DNA from 2 places in the Bacillus sp. DU-106 genome. Region 2 is predicted to be linked to the other one. Evidence: riboswitches for the same ligand, from Rfam matches in the RefSeq annotation. Region 2 holds a riboswitch; the other holds the start of a gene.

Region 1 (4,099 bases), 580 kb from region 2:
AGATAGAACGTAAAATATCACTAATATTGTTATATGTTAAAAAAGAGTCATTGACGATAGAGAAAAAAATTGTAACACCTATAATAATAGCAATTGTACTAAATTGATAAAAAAGATGAGTAGGTAAATATAGTTTCTTAGTTTTCGTTTTATGAACGAGATTCAATGGAATAGCTCCCTTCAGATAAATGTAAAAGCTGTTCAGGAGATAGTTCGCTTGGTAAGTATTCACCTACAAATTCTCCGTTTGCCAGTATAAGAATGCGATCAGCGATATGCAACGCTTCATCTTGTTCTCCTGTGAAATAAATTACGGAACTTCCGTTTTCTGTAATGTTGCGAATGAATTGAAAAATGTCTTGTTTCGCAGCGATGTCTACACCTTTAGTTGGCTCGTCTAAAAGAAATAGATTAGGTTTGAATCCACTCCACTTTGCAATTGAGACTTTTTGTTGGTTTCCACCGCTAAGTGAATGAATAAGTGCCTTTGGGTCATTTGGTGAAATACCGAAAGAAGAAATTGCTGTAGTAGCATCATTTAATTCGGTTTGTTTTCGTTTCCAACCTGATTGATGTAAATTTGTGTGACTTATAATATCTTCCGAAAGAAATACGCCTTGTTTTCTTCTTTCTTCTGGTACAAGTGCGATTTTCGCTTTAATCGCATCTCGTGGTGTTTTAATCGTTAGTTTTTGACCGGCTATTTCTGCGTGATAAGTATGAAGAGCACCAAATAACGTTTCAGCAAGTGTTGTTTTTCCACTTCCAATTAATCCGTATATCACAACAGTTTCTCCTTTTCGTATTGTAAGAGAAAGGGGAGAATGACCTTCGTGTAATAGAAGCTCTTGTACTTTAAATAGTTCCTCGCTCCCGGTTTTTGGTGCTGTATTAATAGGAAGTGTAAGTTGTTTTCCAGTCATCGCTTCCACAATTTGTTGATCTGTAATCGTTGTAATGGTTTCAGAAAGGGCAACTTGACCGTTATGTAATACAGTTACATCATCCGCGAAATTTCGAATCTCTGATAAACGATGAGAAACTAAAAGGATGCCAATTCCTTTTGATGTTAAATCTTTTAATAGTTTCCCAAAGGTTTCAACTTCTTTTGGTCCAAGAGAAGAAGTAGGTTCATCTAATAAAAGGTAATTTGTATTGTTAGATAAAGCTCTTGCGATAAGAAGTAATTGTTTTTCATGTAATGAACAGTTTGAAACATCTTCCGAAACATTTAAATTTACCTGTACAGTTTGCAAATGTTGTTTAGCAAGTGCGACTAATTTGGACTTTGAAAATAGTACTTTATTTTGCATTGCTAAATGATCGATTAGTACATTTTCTAATACAGATAATCCGGGAATAAGTCCGTGATCTACTTCTTGTGTTACGAAAGAAATGCCATGCTTTTTTGCATCGCGCGGTGAAGTAAAGGAAACAGACTGAGTATCAATTTTTATATCGCCAACAACTGGTTGAATTTCACCAGTTGCTATTTTTAGTAAAGTACTTTTTCCTGCACCGTTCATGCCTAGTAAAGCGTGTACTTTTCCTTTTTGAATATGAATAGAAACATCTTCTAGAACAGGTGTAGCGACATGATAAGAATGTGTAATGTTTTGAAGAGAGAACGTCATCATTTTTTCTCCTTCTCTAATTTTTTCATCCAAGGGGAATATGCATCTTTTGAGTCTCCCCAACCGTTTATATATTTTGATAACTGATCCATTGTTATATTTTCTTTTGGTAAACTATTTTTCTTTACTAAATAAGGTTCTAGTGAATAAATATCTGGCGTTTGTTCACCAGCAATTTTTTTGTATAAAAATCGTACTTGAACCTTACCTACTTCAGCTGGATCAGTTGCAGCTGTAGCAGTCCAAGGTGAGTTTTCTTTTTGCATGAGTTGTAAATCCTCATTACTTAAGTCAATGCCATATACTTTTATATCTGTACGACCAGCTTGTTCAAGTGCTTTAACAGTCCCTTTAGCAAACTCATCCCACGAAGCGAAAATAGCTTGTAAATCGCCTTTTTTCGGATATTTCTTTAGTAAAGCTTCTACTTGTGTTTGTGTATCGAGTGGCGTGTTATTACTAGCAGTACCGAATCTTGCGATTTCTTTTATATTTGGATACCGTTTATAAAAAGCATCAATGATAACATTGCGACGTTCCATTGGAGCAAATCCGCCGACCCATACAACTGCGATATTTCCTTGTCCATTCAAATCTTCCGCTAATGTTTTTAATGATTTCCATGCAAGACTATAGTCATCTTGATCAATAATTGTCACACCTGGCAAGCGTAGATCGTTATCGAACGCAACTACGGGAATGTTCGCTTGTAACGCTTTTTCTACTCCAGGTTTTAGTGCTTCAGAACGGCCATGATCAATTAAAATACCATCCACTTTTGAATTAATAGCAGTATCTAAATTTGCAGCCATTTTTGCTAAATCGTTATCAGAATTGTAGACTTGTACACTGCCGCCAAATAGCTCAACTTGTTTTTTGACACCCTCAATATATTGAGAGGAAAAAGTTCCGATGGACATTTGCATAATTAATGCGATTTTTAATGGCTTCTTCATTTGGCTTGGAATTTCTGTTTGTAATTGATTTTCTACCGTTGTAGTCGCCTTTCTCACAGTTTGTTGCTTTTGTGAAGAGATAGTATCTTGTTCATTTGTACAAGCTGCTAATGTAAATAAGAGAAAAATAAGTACGATGGAACATAATTTTTTCATAAAAAAATCCCTCCTAAACTAAAAAGAGAGAGGAGGGAGTGAAAATAAAAAACGCCTTTTCATATAGAAAAGACGCCTTATCATATTACTCTTATCTTTCAACACAATGTGTTGTAAGAATTAGCACCGTGCCCATAAATGGGTCGGTTGCCGGGCTTCGTAGGGCTCATCCCTCCACCTGCTCTTGATAAGACATCCGATATTTAACTATTTTGAATTATTCCACAAACGAATGGTATTGTCAAACAGTATTTATAAAAAAATCCCTCAGGAAGAGGGATTTTAATGTGGTAAGAATATCAATTGATAAGCAAACAAAATTCCAAATACATATACAAGTGGGTGAACAGCACGGAATTTACCTTTTGCCACTTTCATAAGTGGGTATGAAATAAATCCAAGTGCGATACCTGTTGCGATACTTGATGTAAGTGGCATGCTTAAGATTACTAAGAATGCTGGGAATGCTTCATCAAATGCGTCCCAATCGATGTGGCGAACTGAACCCATCATAAGACTACCAACGATAATTAATGAGGGTGCAGTAATAGCTGATACACCAGAAACAGCACTTACTAATGGGCCGAAGAATGCTGCTAGTGCGAATAGAACCGCTACTGTAACAGTTGTTAAACCAGTACGACCACCAGCTGCAACACCAGCAGATGATTCAATGTAAGCTGTTGATGGTGTCGTTCCGAACATAGAACCAATAGTTGCTGAGAATGAGTCAGATAGAAGAGCTCGTCCTGCTTTTGGAAGCTTTCCGTCTTTCATAAATCCACCTTGTTGTGCAACGCCAAGTAATGTACCTGTTGTATCGAATAGTGTAACAAGGAAGAATGAGAATACAACGCCGTATAATCCGTAGTTAATTACGTCAGATACAGCAGTAATTGGATTTGAAACGATAATTCCTTCTGGTAAACCAGGCATTGATGTAACACCGTTTGAGAATGATAATTGTCCCGTGAAGAAAGCGATAATACCAGTTAATAGCATCCCGATAAATAGTGCGCCATTTACATTTAAAGACATAAGGACAATTGTAATTCCAAGTCCAGCTAATGCTAGTAGTACTGGAGCAGAGTGAAGATCACCAAGTCCAACTAAGTTTGCATCATTTTTTGTAACGATACCTGTTAAACGTAAACCGATAAAGGCGATAAATAGCCCGATACCAGCAGTAATTGCATGTTTTAAGTTTTCAGGAATTGCTTCCATTAATTTTGTACGGAAAGATGTAAATGATAGCAAAATTAAAATCATACCTGCTACGAATACAGCAGAGAATGCAATTGCGAAAGTCATGCCTTCATGCGCTTTTACAACAGAGTAAGAGAAGTAAGCATT
Region 2 (4,099 bases):
TTTGGATCAATTGCATCTTGTAAACCATCACCAATCGCATTAAATGCGAACATAATGAGCGCAATCATGATTGCTGGGAAGAATAGCTGCCACCATTCTCCACTCAATAATGTCCCAAGTGCATCATTCGTCATCGTCCCCCAGCTTGCTGCCGGTGATTGCACTCCTAGTCCGATAAAGCTTAAAAATGATTCTGAGAAAATAGCTGCGGGAATTGTAAATGATAAATTTACGATAATAATGCCCGTTAAGTTCGGAATTAAATGCCCGTATATAATTTTCATATGGGATGTACCTAATCGCTCCGCTGCAATAACAAACTCTCTTTGTTTTAAAGATAAGACTTGCGCCCTAACGAGACGTGCCATACCAATCCATCCTGTTAATGCAAGGGCGATAATAATGGTAAAAAGACCTGGTTTCATAACAATTAATAGTAAAATAACAATTAATAAATACGGGATACCGTATAACACTTCGATTCCTCGTATAATCCACTCATCAATTAATGTCCCAAGGGGATTGCGCCCTCTCACATATCCACTAAATCCTCCGATTAGCACACCAAGTCCTATATCAAGAGCAGCTGCCACTAATCCAACTGTTAATGAAATTTTCCCGCCAGCCCAAGTACGTGCCCATGTATCTCTTCCCAAATCATCTGTTCCGAACCAATGCTCACTACTAGGTGGTAAGTTTGTTGCCTCTTTTACTTGTTCACTCGCAGTAAATGGCGTTAAACTTTCACCAACAAGTGAGAAAACAATAATGAGTAATAATGTCACTGATCCTAAAACTGCGATTGGATTCGATACAAACTTACGAAACACTTCTTTCTTTCGGCTAATCTTTTGCTGATCTTTATTTATCGTTAATTCTTTCTTCTCTTCATTTGTTAATAACTGGTCATTAATTTCATAAGCTCCCATCTAAACATCCCCCTCCTTACGTAATAGAACGAATACGTGGATCAACAATACGATGAATAATATCTGTAATAAAAATACATACAATTAAAAGTGCACTATAAAAAATGGTTGTTCCCATAATCACTGGATAATCTCGATTAAAAATACTATCTACAAAATATTTTCCGAGACCAGGAATTGAAAAAATCTTTTCAATAACGAAAGTACCTGTTAAAAGTCCCGCCATTAATGGTCCAACAAATGTAAGTACCGGAACAATTGCATTTCGAAGAGCATGTCTTATAATAATCTTCTTAATCGGTATACCTTTCGCTCTCGCTAACTTAATATAATCACTCTGCAGTACTTCGATCATATTAGAGCGAACAAATCTTGTAATCACTGCGATTGGTCCTAACGCTAATGCAAAGGATGGCAATACCGTATGTTCAAATGTACCCCAAGAAGCTACTGGTAAGAGCTCGAATTGAATAGCGAATACTTGTATAAATAGTGGTGCTAAAATAAAGCTCGGAATAGAAATACCGAGGATGGCAAGTAAACTTACACCGTAATCAATTACCTTCCCATGATAGAGAGCAGCAAATGTACCTGCAGCAATTCCGACTAGCAATGAAATAATAAGTGCTTGTAAACCAATAATTGCTGATGGACCAAAACCAGTTGTTATAATTTCTGATACACCTTGCCCGGTTGATTGAACAGATTCACCAAAATCAAAATGAACTACGCCGTCTAAATAAGCAACATATTGATTCCATAACGGTTCATCAAGGTGATACTTCGCTCTCATGTTTTGGATCACTTCTTCAGGAAAGACTTTTGCATCTGATGAAAATGGATCCCCCGGAATAATATGCATAATTAGAAATGTCACCGTCGTAATAACCCATAGCGTGAACACCATAACTGATAATTTTTTAATTACATACACCCTAATAACCCCCTAAACACATATATTTACTTAGTTTTATAAACGTACTCTTTCCATTACTCCCTTTTCTCTTTTTAGAATACAAAAAGCCTTGATCTTAAAAAATAAGATCAAGGCTTAATAAACAAAGGCCCATCACTTATCTTTCAAGACTTGCTTGCTGGAATTAGCACGGTGTTCCTATTACAGAACCCGCTGCTGAGGTGTCATAGGGCCAGTCCCTCTACCTCTCTGGATAAGTAAATTGCTATATTATTATTTGGTTCAAATTGTATATTTCGAATTATAATTCTGAAAAAATGAAAAGTCAATCAAATTGGATATATTTAGAAAAATCAGTTTTCAATACTTTTATTTATCTATATCGTATTTCGCTTATAATAAAAAAAGATATGAAAGGAGTTATAAGATGGACCCCTTACTTCTAGCTACTATAGGATTACCCTTAACAATCGTTATACTTGTCATCATCGGCTTCTACAAACTCTTCATCAAAAAGAAAAGTATCACTTCTTTTTATACCCCTTTCGATAATATTACCGGGCAAACTATTTCCGAATTTCACGAAGAACAGAAGATATTAGTATCCGAGGATGAAGATGGAGATGGCAAGAAGAAAAAATAACCTTGCATAGGCAAGGTTATTTTTTCGTTTCTGCTTGAAAACGTTTATAGTATGTCGATGCTGTTGCAAAATTAATTTCTATATCACGAATCAACGATGAATCTTCTTCTTTAGCTAACTTCTGTAATTTTTTCATTGCTTGTTCCGATTCATTCAAGAAACCGACATATACCTCATGTTCTTGCTCTTTCGACTTCGGAACACGAATTTCTTTTCGTATATGATCAATATCTTCTAACATGCTCGTTGTTACCTTTTGCACATCTTCTTTATATGTAGCAGTCGTTATTTCCTTACCGCCCTTTTCTTTTGCCACTTCAAATAACTGCAGTGCATTATTAATTTCTTTATTCATTTTCAAATCGTATTTTTCATGTACTGCAAGGTATTCTTTCATTTCTTCTGTTTGTTCTGTAGATTGCTCTACCTTTTCTTTCGGTTCTTTCGTATCCTTATTTCCATTACATCCTGCTAGAAGGATCATACTTCCCATTACAGCAATACCCAAAACCTTCTTCATCTCTTCTTCTCCTTTTATCTACAGCTACTACTCATTATAGTTTCTTTTATCTCCACTTGTTATTATACCGAGAACATCCTACTTTTTACACTTAAGACGACATCGTAACATGTATACCAACATGTTTGTCACAGTATCGTCACTTTATACAAATAACTTTTGCACTGCTTTACTACTCACCTTACAAAACTGTAAGCACACATAAAGAACAAACCATGCTAGACTTACATATGCATAACGCAAACATATGTAAGGTTTTAAGGAGAATCATCTATGTACAACACAATACCTTTTATGGGAGAAGATATTCGTGTCCTTATTCGCGAAAAATCACTTCATATCGAAAATACAGAGAGCCTTCGCCGCGTATTAAAGAAGAAGCATGCTCCATTTAAGTTAGCTCAATATTTAAAACAACAACATACAAATCAATTTCATACCGTGCTCAATATATCGGATAAATCATTAACAATCGAAATCATCGGTCATGTCTACATTGGAAACTTTGCAGATACCTTAAAGGAAATCCCACGTATACCGAAGATTGCTCCTATTATCGTTAAAAAAGCGTATAAAATTACTGACCATACCGATATTATCGACTGTGGGGAAAAAGAAGTCGATAGTAATCGCTGGGTGTGGGATAAACTTGCTGTTTTATATGATACGATCATGAATAATATGTATGAGGTATTTCAAAGAAATGAAAAAAAGAACTGATTCAAACATTCCCTTTGAATCAGTTCTTTTTTGTTAAGCCTCTAAATTTTGTTTTTGCTGCAGTTCAAACTGCTTCTCACTTCTTCTGGCCATAAATAGATAACATAACACTGCTCCTACTTCACAAAGCGCAATAACAACCCCCATCGGTAATGCTGTATTACTTCCACCGATACCTACTAGCGGCGCAACAAGAGCTCCTGAAATGAACTGTAATAAGCCTAATAAAGCTGATGCTGTTCCTGCAGCTTGTTTCTGATTTCTCATCGCTAATGAAAACCCAGTTGTTGATACAACCCCGACACTTGATACGACAAGGAATAACGAACATAAAACACCGATTAAACCTATTCCTAGTACGATTGTCAGTA

The links. Region 2 has a riboswitch for S-adenosylmethionine ahead of C3Y97_RS01070 (ABC transporter permease). Riboswitches for the same ligand answer to the same signal wherever they lie in the genome.
Region 1: it holds a riboswitch for S-adenosylmethionine, as region 2 does, so the genes downstream of both, C3Y97_RS03990 (sugar ABC transporter substrate-binding protein) here and C3Y97_RS01070 (ABC transporter permease) in region 2, are expected to answer to the same signal.

Annotation. Positions count from the first base shown of each region.
Region 1 is NZ_CP026607.1:762,786-766,884, forward strand. It holds gene C3Y97_RS03980 (ABC transporter permease) at 1-166, opposite strand, end outside; gene C3Y97_RS03985 (sugar ABC transporter ATP-binding protein) at 150-1,637, opposite strand; gene C3Y97_RS03990 (sugar ABC transporter substrate-binding protein) at 1,634-2,746, opposite strand; SAM riboswitch class I at 2,835-2,940, opposite strand; gene C3Y97_RS03995 (NCS2 family permease) at 3,029-4,099, opposite strand, start outside.
Region 2 is NZ_CP026607.1:180,906-185,004, reverse strand. It holds gene C3Y97_RS01075 (ABC transporter permease) at 1-929, opposite strand, end outside; gene C3Y97_RS01070 (ABC transporter permease) at 946-1,863, opposite strand; SAM riboswitch class I at 2,000-2,105, opposite strand; gene C3Y97_RS01065 (DUF3951 domain-containing protein) at 2,273-2,488, shown strand; gene C3Y97_RS01060 (hypothetical protein) at 2,505-3,008, opposite strand; gene C3Y97_RS01055 (hypothetical protein) at 3,282-3,728, shown strand; gene C3Y97_RS01050 (multidrug effflux MFS transporter) at 3,762-4,099, opposite strand, start outside.